DNA from 4 places in the Paenibacillus sp. FSL R5-0766 genome. Region 3 is predicted to be linked to each of the others. Evidence: predicted binding sites of a transcription regulator. Region 3 holds the regulator's gene; each other region holds the start of a gene.
What was found. Region 3 encodes Rex, which represses fermentation and respiration genes when NADH is low (regulators of the CRP and FNR family bind a similar motif). Its sites were predicted from a motif close to TTGTGAAATATTTCACAA; they were not measured.

Region 1 (2,212 bases), 920 kb from region 3:
GTGGAGTATTGATTCATTGGTGGGACTGGCATAGCATATTCATCGTTAATATTCCGTTTGTCATGGCAAGCTTTTGGTTCGCCTGGAAAACAATCCCGAAGGACGAGCAATCCCCGTCTATCTCTGGTCACATGTCCATTCGGAAATGGCTTGCGTTAATTGACGCACCAGGCATCCTGATGTTTACGGTAGCCTTGGTCACTCTCCTCATCGGTTTACTTTCAGTATATTCCACAGGAGATATTTCAACATGGCATCTGCTGACAGGAGCGATCGGGTTAATCGCACTCGTTATGTTCATTCGACATGAATTAAAAGCAGACACGCCTTTCATCCCTCTGCGAACCTTTGCCACATATCCCGAGATGACTTGGGTGAATGTGCAATACATGCTGGTAAATATCCTGTTTTACGCACTATTTTTTGGAGTTCCTACGTATTTGAAGCAGATACGACATCTCAATGAAGTTCATACAGGAATGAGCATGCTAGCTTTGGGGTTATGTTCAGTCATTATTGCTCCGATCGCAGGGCGCTGGATTGACAGATCAGGAACACGGCCAGCGCTGATCGTATCCGCTTCTTTAATGACATTTGGCTCTATATTGATCGTTGTTATGAATGAAACTTCTCCAATCTTCATCATCATTGTTGCCTTAGCTTTATTTGGAATAAGTAACGGCCTAAACGCGGTTGGCATGCAAGCTGCTCTGTTCAAAAGCACACCCAAAGAAATGATTGGAGTCGCATCGGGTATTTTTAATACATCACGCTACCTGGGGACCATCTTATCGTCGTTATTCATTGGAATTGTTATGGGAGATACATTTAATGTGACAGGATTTCACATGCTTGGAATCATCCTTACGGTATTAGCTGCATCACTGATCATCATGAGTGTACGTCGCGAGGCAGGTGCGGTGAGTCCGGAGCAAGTAAGCAAGTAAAATAGCGAATCTGCCGTGCAATAGCACGTTTACACCCAATGAATCAATAGCTCCATTGGGTGTATTTTTTGTTTTTCACCAAGTTGTCAGAAAGAGTTGATCCTTTCTTGAACGTTTAGGGTAGAAGACGTGTCTTTGATTGAATTAGGTAAAAATAAAGATATAATAATTTTGATTAATAGGCTTGGTCAGTACTTGAAGTGCATCAATATCAGATTTTCATAGGCATCCAGCGCTTGTTATAATCGGGAGCCAACAGGAGTAAACGCATTAAAGGTGTGGCAAGATATCGTCGTACCTAACTTTGTGAAATATTTCGCAACTATGCATTGAGCTTGGCCGAAGCTGATATTGAATGTTTCAAAATTGAACAGAGTTTGAAGGGAGGCATTATAACGAATGGTTATTGATACGGTGTTATGGAGCAGGCTGGTGACTGGTTTGACGCTCGGGTTCCACGTGATTTTTGCAACACTTGGTGTCGGTGTACCTTTGATGATCGCTATTGCAGAATTCATCGGCATTCGGAAGAAAGATCACCATTACATACTTATGGCGAAGAGATGGTCACGAGGGTTTGTTATTTCTGTCGCAGTTGGTGTCGTGACAGGCACAGCGATATCGCTGCAATTGGCCCTGGTATGGCCGAATTTTATGAAGCTGGCCGGGAATGTCATTGCACTGCCACTATTTATGGAAGTATTCGCGTTCTTTTTTGAAGCCATCTTCCTGGGCATTTACCTGTACACGTGGGATCGGTTCAAAAGTCCGTATATCCACTGGTTGCTGACCATTCCAATTGTCGCCGGGGCAGGTATGTCTGCTGTTTTTATTACTACAGTGAACGGGTTCATGAACCAGCCTGAAGGCTTTGTCATGGAAGCAGGCCAATTCATGGCAGTGAACCCAGTGCAAGCGATGCTGAATACGGCGACGTTCTCCAAAGTGTTCCATGTATTAAGCTCGGCTTATCTGACAGGAGCTGCCCTGTTAGCAGGAATAGCAGCCTTTGCGATGCTGAGAAAAGGAGTGTCCGCGTACCACAAAAAAGGCTTGAATCTCATGATGGCCGTTGTGCTGGTATTCAGTTTGTTAAATTCTTTAGCTGGAGATGTGTCTGCCAAGTTTTTGGCTGAGCATCAGCCGGAGAAGCTCGCAGCTGCCGAGTGGCATTTCGAGACGGAAAGCGGAGCGGATTTGATTTTTTTGGGATGGCTGAATGCAGAACATGAAATTATAGGCGCTCTTCATTTGCCGAAACTGCT
Region 2 (2,212 bases), 2.2 Mb from region 3:
CCTCCAACTGTCCAGCCCGGGCATGAATGGCAGACAGGAATCGATAATGGGAGATTACACAATCACTGCGACCATTCATGACCGCATGGGTGAAGGACTCTTGCAACGAATGGACGGCCCGCGGATCTTCAAGCAAGTACTCATAGGCTGCCAGCAAAAAGGATATCGTCTCATGTGCACCTGCTTTGGCTCGGAGCTGTCGGTAGAAGTCGGCACGTACACTGCATTGAAGCAGGGTGACGCTATCCGGAGTGCCTGACAGGATCTGCCACAGCGCATGCAGGAAGAGCAGTTCGTAGTCCCGGAGGGGGACTTCGAGATCATCCTTTTGCATCGTCCCCGCAGGTGCAGGGTCCTCTCCGCCCAGCCAGATGGCACGTACGCCTTGGAATAACAGCTTCATATATCGTGTTTCGGAGGATGTGCCTACCAGATCGGCGATGCCGACCAGTTTGGAAATACTGCTCTCCCATAGCGGAGATTCTGCTTCGTTTCCAGCAGGCTCAGGGAGCAGGGCAATACATAGCTCAGGCTCCAGCGAAGCCGTAGCCATTAGCCAGTAGGGATGGGCGACTACGGCTACGGTGCGAGGTTCCAGCAATAGCTGCTCGGCCTCAGGGAGGGAGATGACGGTAATGACCGGAGGTACATCTTCTGTTTGCGTCAGGCTGCTGACATAGTAGACCTCTCCCTCAATCGACAGCAGTGCAGCAATATCGGGATAGGGAAAGGATGACCAGCCTCCTTTGCGAGGGAAGAGAACATATCGGACAGGGGGCTGTGTTGTACTGGCCTTATCCAGGCTGGCTTCGGCGTCTTCACCTGGTAATGGCGCAGGTTTTTCCATGAATAGTTCACCTCACCTTGACTGTAATATGGTGCGTCATTCACTCTGCATGTACTTCATGCTTTCACTTCATATGTAAAGCTCTCACGGTACTTCGCATGATATGCCTGAGACTAACATATGGGCATTCCGTCCCAAACATGAGTATCTTCCATGAATAGATGCAGTTGGCATGCTGTGATAATAGGCTGAATTTTATCTTTTGTGTGACCAGGATCACTTTTTTTTGCTCTAGAGACGAAGATTGTGATAATTATCACATGTATAAAATAGGTAATCTGGCACAATACGTTCATCAACGTATTTGGCGGACAGACAGCGAAGGTGCAGCTTCAATGCCAAATACGCATACTGCGAAGTGAACAGAAAGAAGGGGTAACGGTATGGATCCGATTATGTTATCGCGTATCCAATATGCACTTACAACGATTTTCCATTTCTTTTTTGTCCCGCTATCCATCGGTCTTGTACTGTTGGTTGCAATCATGGAGACGTTGTACGTTGTTAAGGGTAAGGAGATCTACAAAACGATGGCCAAGTTCTGGGGCAAACTGTTCCTGATTAACTTTGCTGTCGGGGTTGTCACAGGTATTCTGCAAGAATTCCAGTTCGGCATGAACTGGTCCGAGTACTCGCGGTTTGTGGGGGACGTGTTTGGTGCGCCACTGGCTGTTGAAGCGTTACTCGCGTTTTTTATGGAGTCTACATTTATTGGGTTGTGGATATTCGGATGGGATCGTTTATCCAAAAAAGTGCATCTGGCCTGCATCTGGCTGGTGTTTGTCGGCACATTCCTGTCCGCGCTGTGGATTCTGGCAGCCAATTCATTTATGCAGCATCCTGTCGGGTTTGAGATCAACAACGGCCGAGCCGAGATGAATGATTTCTTTGCACTTATCACGAATGGTCAGCTTCTCGTCGAGTTCCCACATACAATCTTTGGGGCATTGATGACAGGGGCCTTCGTCGTAACCGGAATCAGTGCCTACAAATTGATGAAAAAGCAGGATGTGGAGATCTTCCGCAAATCGTTTAATATTGCGATCATTATCGCGCTTGTTTCTTCATTCGGCGTCGCATTCTCGGGTCACTTCCAGGCGCAATATTTGGTGGAGACACAGCCGATGAAGATGGCAGCCAGTGAGGGCACATGGACAACGACAGAAGATCCGGCACCATGGACGGTGGTTGCCTTTATCGATCCGGATAAACAGGAGAGTACGGGTGAGATCAAAATCCCTGGATTGCTCAGTTATCTGTCCTACAGCAAGTTCTCCGGTAGTGTCAAAGGCATGAAGGAGCTTCAAGCTGAGTATGAACAGACGTATGGACCGGGGGACTACATCCCGCCGGTACGGACAACAT
Region 3 (2,212 bases):
TTCAAGAAGATGGATTTGGCACCATATGACGTTCCGAGTAGTAACGCTTCGCCTGCTGGTACTGCTGTCGGGTCACCAGATACACCTTTGTGGATCAATGCAGCCAGTCTCATTTCCTCGAACATATCCAGGTTGTTGTTACTTGCTGGTCCGTCTGTTCCGAGTGACACGGTAACTCCTGCTTTCAGCAATGCAGGTACCCGCGCAACACCGGAAGCGAGTTTCAGGTTACTTCCCGGGTTATGGGATACAGCCACATCATGACGGGCCAAAATTTCAATCTCTTCGTCATTAAGATGCACCGCATGTGCAACCAGAGATGGACGGGAGAAAAATCCCAGTTTCTCGAGATGTGCCACAGGACGCAGTCCATAATCAGCCACGTTCTGCTCCACTTCACGAAGCGTTTCAGACATATGTGTATGAAGAGGAAGGTTTAGGTCATTCGCGACCTGTACAAGCTTCTCTATGTAGTCAGGAGGGCATGTATATGGGGCGTGTGGCGAGATTACGGTTGTAATGCGACCATCTGCCTGTCCATTCCACTCACGTGCAAACGCTGCCGACTCCTCCAGCTTCCGCAATTGCTCTTCTTCCGAGCACAGCCCGATTACACCACGTGCCAGTGCTGCTCTAACGCCGGATTGCTCCACAACTTTGGCCACTTGATCCATGTGATCATACATGTCCAGGAAAGCTGTAGTTCCGCCTTTCAACATTTCAAGCACAGATAGCGAAGTTCCCCAATATACGTCTTGTGAAGTCATTTTTGCTTCCATCGGCCACATTTTTTCCTGCAACCATACTTGCAACGCAAGATCGTCTCCGTGCCCTCTGAGCAACGACATTGCTGCATGACCATGCGTATTGATCAGACCCGGCAGGAAGAACAATCCTTTTCCATCCACTTTGGTACAATTTTTGTCTTCATCCGGCAATGTCTCACCAATATGCACAATCTTGTCATTCTCAACAACCATGTATCCGTGAACCACGTTCCATGTTGTGCCTTCATTAACGGCAAATTTGCCGTTGTGGATTACCCATCTATTTGTTGTCATCTTCCTCGTCGTCCTTTCCAGTCTCCAAGTAATAGGCCAAACTAAGCAGATCCGTTGTAAAGTCAGCATGGTGAATGCGGATATGCGGCGGTGTTTTTAGAATGGTTGGTGCAAAATTAAGGATCGCTTCGATTCCAGATTCAATAAGCTGATCGGCTACATTTTGGGCTTCCGTATCCGGAACAGTGATAATTCCAATGCGGATGTTATCCGTTTTAACCGCTTCCGTCAATTCATCCATTGGTTTTACCGTCAAACTGTTGATTTGACTACCAATCTTCGGTCCATATGCATCAAATACAGCAACAATCTTCATGTTGTCTTTCAGATATGCGTTGTAGTTGGACAAGGCTTGACCTAGATTACCCGCGCCTACCAGAGCTACATTAATTTGCTGATCAATCTTGAGAATGTGACGAATTTTCTCGATCAAATAGGATACATCATACCCGATCCCTTTACGACCAAAATCACCGAAGTAAGCCAGGTCTTTACGAATTTGCGCCGGATTCAGATCCAGCCTCTGTCCAAGCTCTTGAGAAGAAACAGTAGCCACCTCACGCTGATGCAACTCGTTCAAATAACGCAAGTATACAGGCAGACGTCGTACCACCGCTTCCGAAATTTTATCCGATTTCATTCTTGCTCCCCCTTACCAAGGCCACGATAAAATAATAAATGAAAAGATGAGCATTCTGTATAAACTCAAAGATAAACGTGACATTTTATACAGAATGCTCCTTGTAATTTAGGTTATAAGTTCTTGCGTGCAACTACTTAAATCGGATCTGGGAATATCTAATAAAGTTTAACTCCAAACAATAGTGTCATGCAATGATATAACGAACAAAAAACCATTATTTTTGTTCATTAGCAGGTTTTTCCAACCACTCGGTAATTCGTGGAACCATCTGCTCCGTGAGCATATGCTCCATTTTGGGACCAGGTAATGAATATAAAAAGAATTTACCATAATACGCTTCAATCACCCGTGTATCATATACAATCACAATGCCTCTATCCTTTGCTGTACGCACCAATCGGCCAAATCCCTGTTTGAAACGAATGACCGCTTGTGGCACGGACAGTTTCATGAACGGATTTTTCTTCTGTTCCTGAAGCAACTCACTCTTGGCTTCCACCAACGGATG
Region 4 (2,212 bases), 570 kb from region 3:
CAGGCCAAAATAAGACTAAGCACAATGCAGACATTCTCTACAACGGCCCCACGCTTGGTCCCTGTACTCATCAGATTCACCCGTATGCGCCACTTGAGCGGTGGTAACGGACGAATACCCCGATTGGTTAGTGAATCGGCCAACAGATGCATCGCATATGCAGTTCCTCCCGCTACCCAGATCTCAGGTCCCTGCTGCTGGGTCGTGCTGTACAACAAGCCCGCCCATATTGCGGTTCCGTACAGGGTATGTGTCAGTCCCCTATGAGTTAGCGTGGTGCACAGCATAAGCAGGCTACCTGCAATCAGATTCCACGGTGCAAATGCGTGACCATAAAAGACCAGCCCGAGTCCAATCGCAAACATCAACACTTTGCGAAGCGAACGCGAAGGCAGGAATGACACAAGCGCAATGAGGATCGCAAGCAACAGGTTCCATGGTTTGGCATGAACATAGAAGTACACAAATACAGCTGTGGGCAACAGAATCGTCTGTAACAACCTGATCAGGCTGTTAGGCAAGGCTCTGGATACCAGCAGCGAATTCGGCTCATCAATGTCAGGCAATAACGAACCAATCAGAGCAACCGTAACTGCCGGCGCAGTCACTGGCATACCGGCCAACTGCAGAACAGAAAGCGACACGCCTGTCCCGATAATAAGGTGGGATCTTCCCATCATGATGCAAAAACGTCCTTTCAAAGAAATCGGGAACAATACGGCCCAGTTCCGATTTTACAACGAAAACAAAATAAGAACAATAGTTCGCATTTCTTATTTATATAAAATAAATATCACTTTCTGTGATGGGGCTCACACTATAATATTTATGACTCTTCTATCTTTATTAGTGAATTAAATCACATAAACTGTCGTCAACTACTTGTATAATTTCAAATATAAACCACTAAAATTGTTGGTAATGTACAGCGTCTATCCAAGGAGGCATACACACATGAACGGAAAAAAAGAGAAACTCGTTATCATAGGTAACGGAATGGCAGGAATCAGTACCGTAGAACAAATTTTGAAATTAACTACGCGATTTGATATTACTGTTTTTGGCACAGAGCCCTACCCTAACTACAACCGCATTATGTTGTCCTATGTATTGGAAGGAAGCAAAACACTGGATGACATCGTCCTGAATGATCTCCACTGGTATCAGGATTATGGTATTACCCTCCATACAGGAACAACCGTAACCCGAATTGATTCGGATGCCCATGAGGTTGTGACGGAGGATGGAACTCGCTTCCCTTATGACAAAATCATCATTGCGACTGGCTCTAACTCCTTTATTCTCCCCGTACCTGGACATGACAAAGAAGGTGTTGTCGGTTTCCGCGATATCGCCGATTGCAATGTCATGCTGGAAGCTGCTAAGCAATATAAACGAGCGGCCGTTATCGGAGGCGGACTGCTGGGCCTTGAAGCTGCCAAAGGGTTGGTACAACTTGGCATGGAAGTTACCGTAGTGCACTTGATGCAGGATCTGATGGAGCGTCAGCTTGATCCGCAAGCTTCAGCCATGTTGAAGGCGGAACTCGAACGTCAGGGTATCCGGTTCAAAATGGGTGCGCAGACTTCCGAACTGCTGGGCGGCGAACGGGTTGAAGGGATACGTTTTGCAGATGATACGGTTTTGAATGTTGATTTTGTGGTCATGGCTGTAGGCATTAAACCCAATACGGCTGTAGCCCGCGAAAGCGGTATGGAAGTCAACCGGGGTATTGTCGTGGATGACTATATGCAGACTTCACTTGAAAATGTGTACTCGGTCGGGGAATGTACAGAGCACCGCGGGGTATGTTACGGCCTCGTTGCCCCATTGTTCGAGCAAGGTATGATTCTGGCGAAACATATCTGCGGGGTTGAAACGGCTCCTTATGAAGGTTCTGTTGTATCCACGAAATTGAAAATTTCGGGTGTGGACGTGTTTTCAACTGGTGAATTCATCGACAGTCCGGAGCACACCGTCATTTCGCACAAAGATGACTGGAAACGGACTTACAAAAAAATTCTTCTTCGTGATAATAAAATGGTCGGCGCCGTGCTCTTTGGTGACATTACGGATTCTGCCGAATTGCAGAAGCTGATTAAACAGCAGACCGAAATGACCGAAGAATTGTATGGTTCACTCATGGGTACAGGCTGCGGTGGTCATAAGAAAGCAACCTCTGTTGAAACGATGCCCGAGGACGAGATCGTCT

Region 1: a site for Rex is predicted at 1,252-1,269, ahead of MKY66_RS14975 (cytochrome ubiquinol oxidase subunit I). Genes of this name have one in related genera too.
Region 2: a site for Rex is predicted at 1,092-1,109, ahead of MKY66_RS28400 (cytochrome ubiquinol oxidase subunit I). Genes of this name have one in related genera too.
Region 4: a site for Rex is predicted at 848-865, ahead of nirB (nitrite reductase large subunit NirB). Genes of this name have one in related genera too.

What each region holds. Positions count from the first base shown of each region.
Region 1 covers NZ_CP150227.1:3,442,115-3,444,326, forward strand. The annotation lists gene MKY66_RS14970 (MFS transporter) at 1-947, shown strand, start outside; gene MKY66_RS14975 (cytochrome ubiquinol oxidase subunit I) at 1,347-2,212, shown strand, end outside.
Region 2 covers NZ_CP150227.1:6,571,899-6,574,110, reverse strand. The annotation lists gene MKY66_RS28405 (hypothetical protein) at 1-847, opposite strand, end outside; gene MKY66_RS28400 (cytochrome ubiquinol oxidase subunit I) at 1,231-2,212, shown strand, end outside.
Region 3 covers NZ_CP150227.1:4,362,458-4,364,669, forward strand. The annotation lists gene MKY66_RS18750 (amidohydrolase) at 1-1,061, opposite strand, end outside; gene MKY66_RS18755 (redox-sensing transcriptional repressor Rex) at 1,048-1,701, opposite strand; gene dinG (ATP-dependent DNA helicase DinG) at 1,919-2,212, opposite strand, start outside.
Region 4 covers NZ_CP150227.1:4,931,669-4,933,880, forward strand. The annotation lists gene MKY66_RS21410 (metal-dependent hydrolase) at 1-680, opposite strand, end outside; gene nirB (nitrite reductase large subunit NirB) at 955-2,212, shown strand, end outside.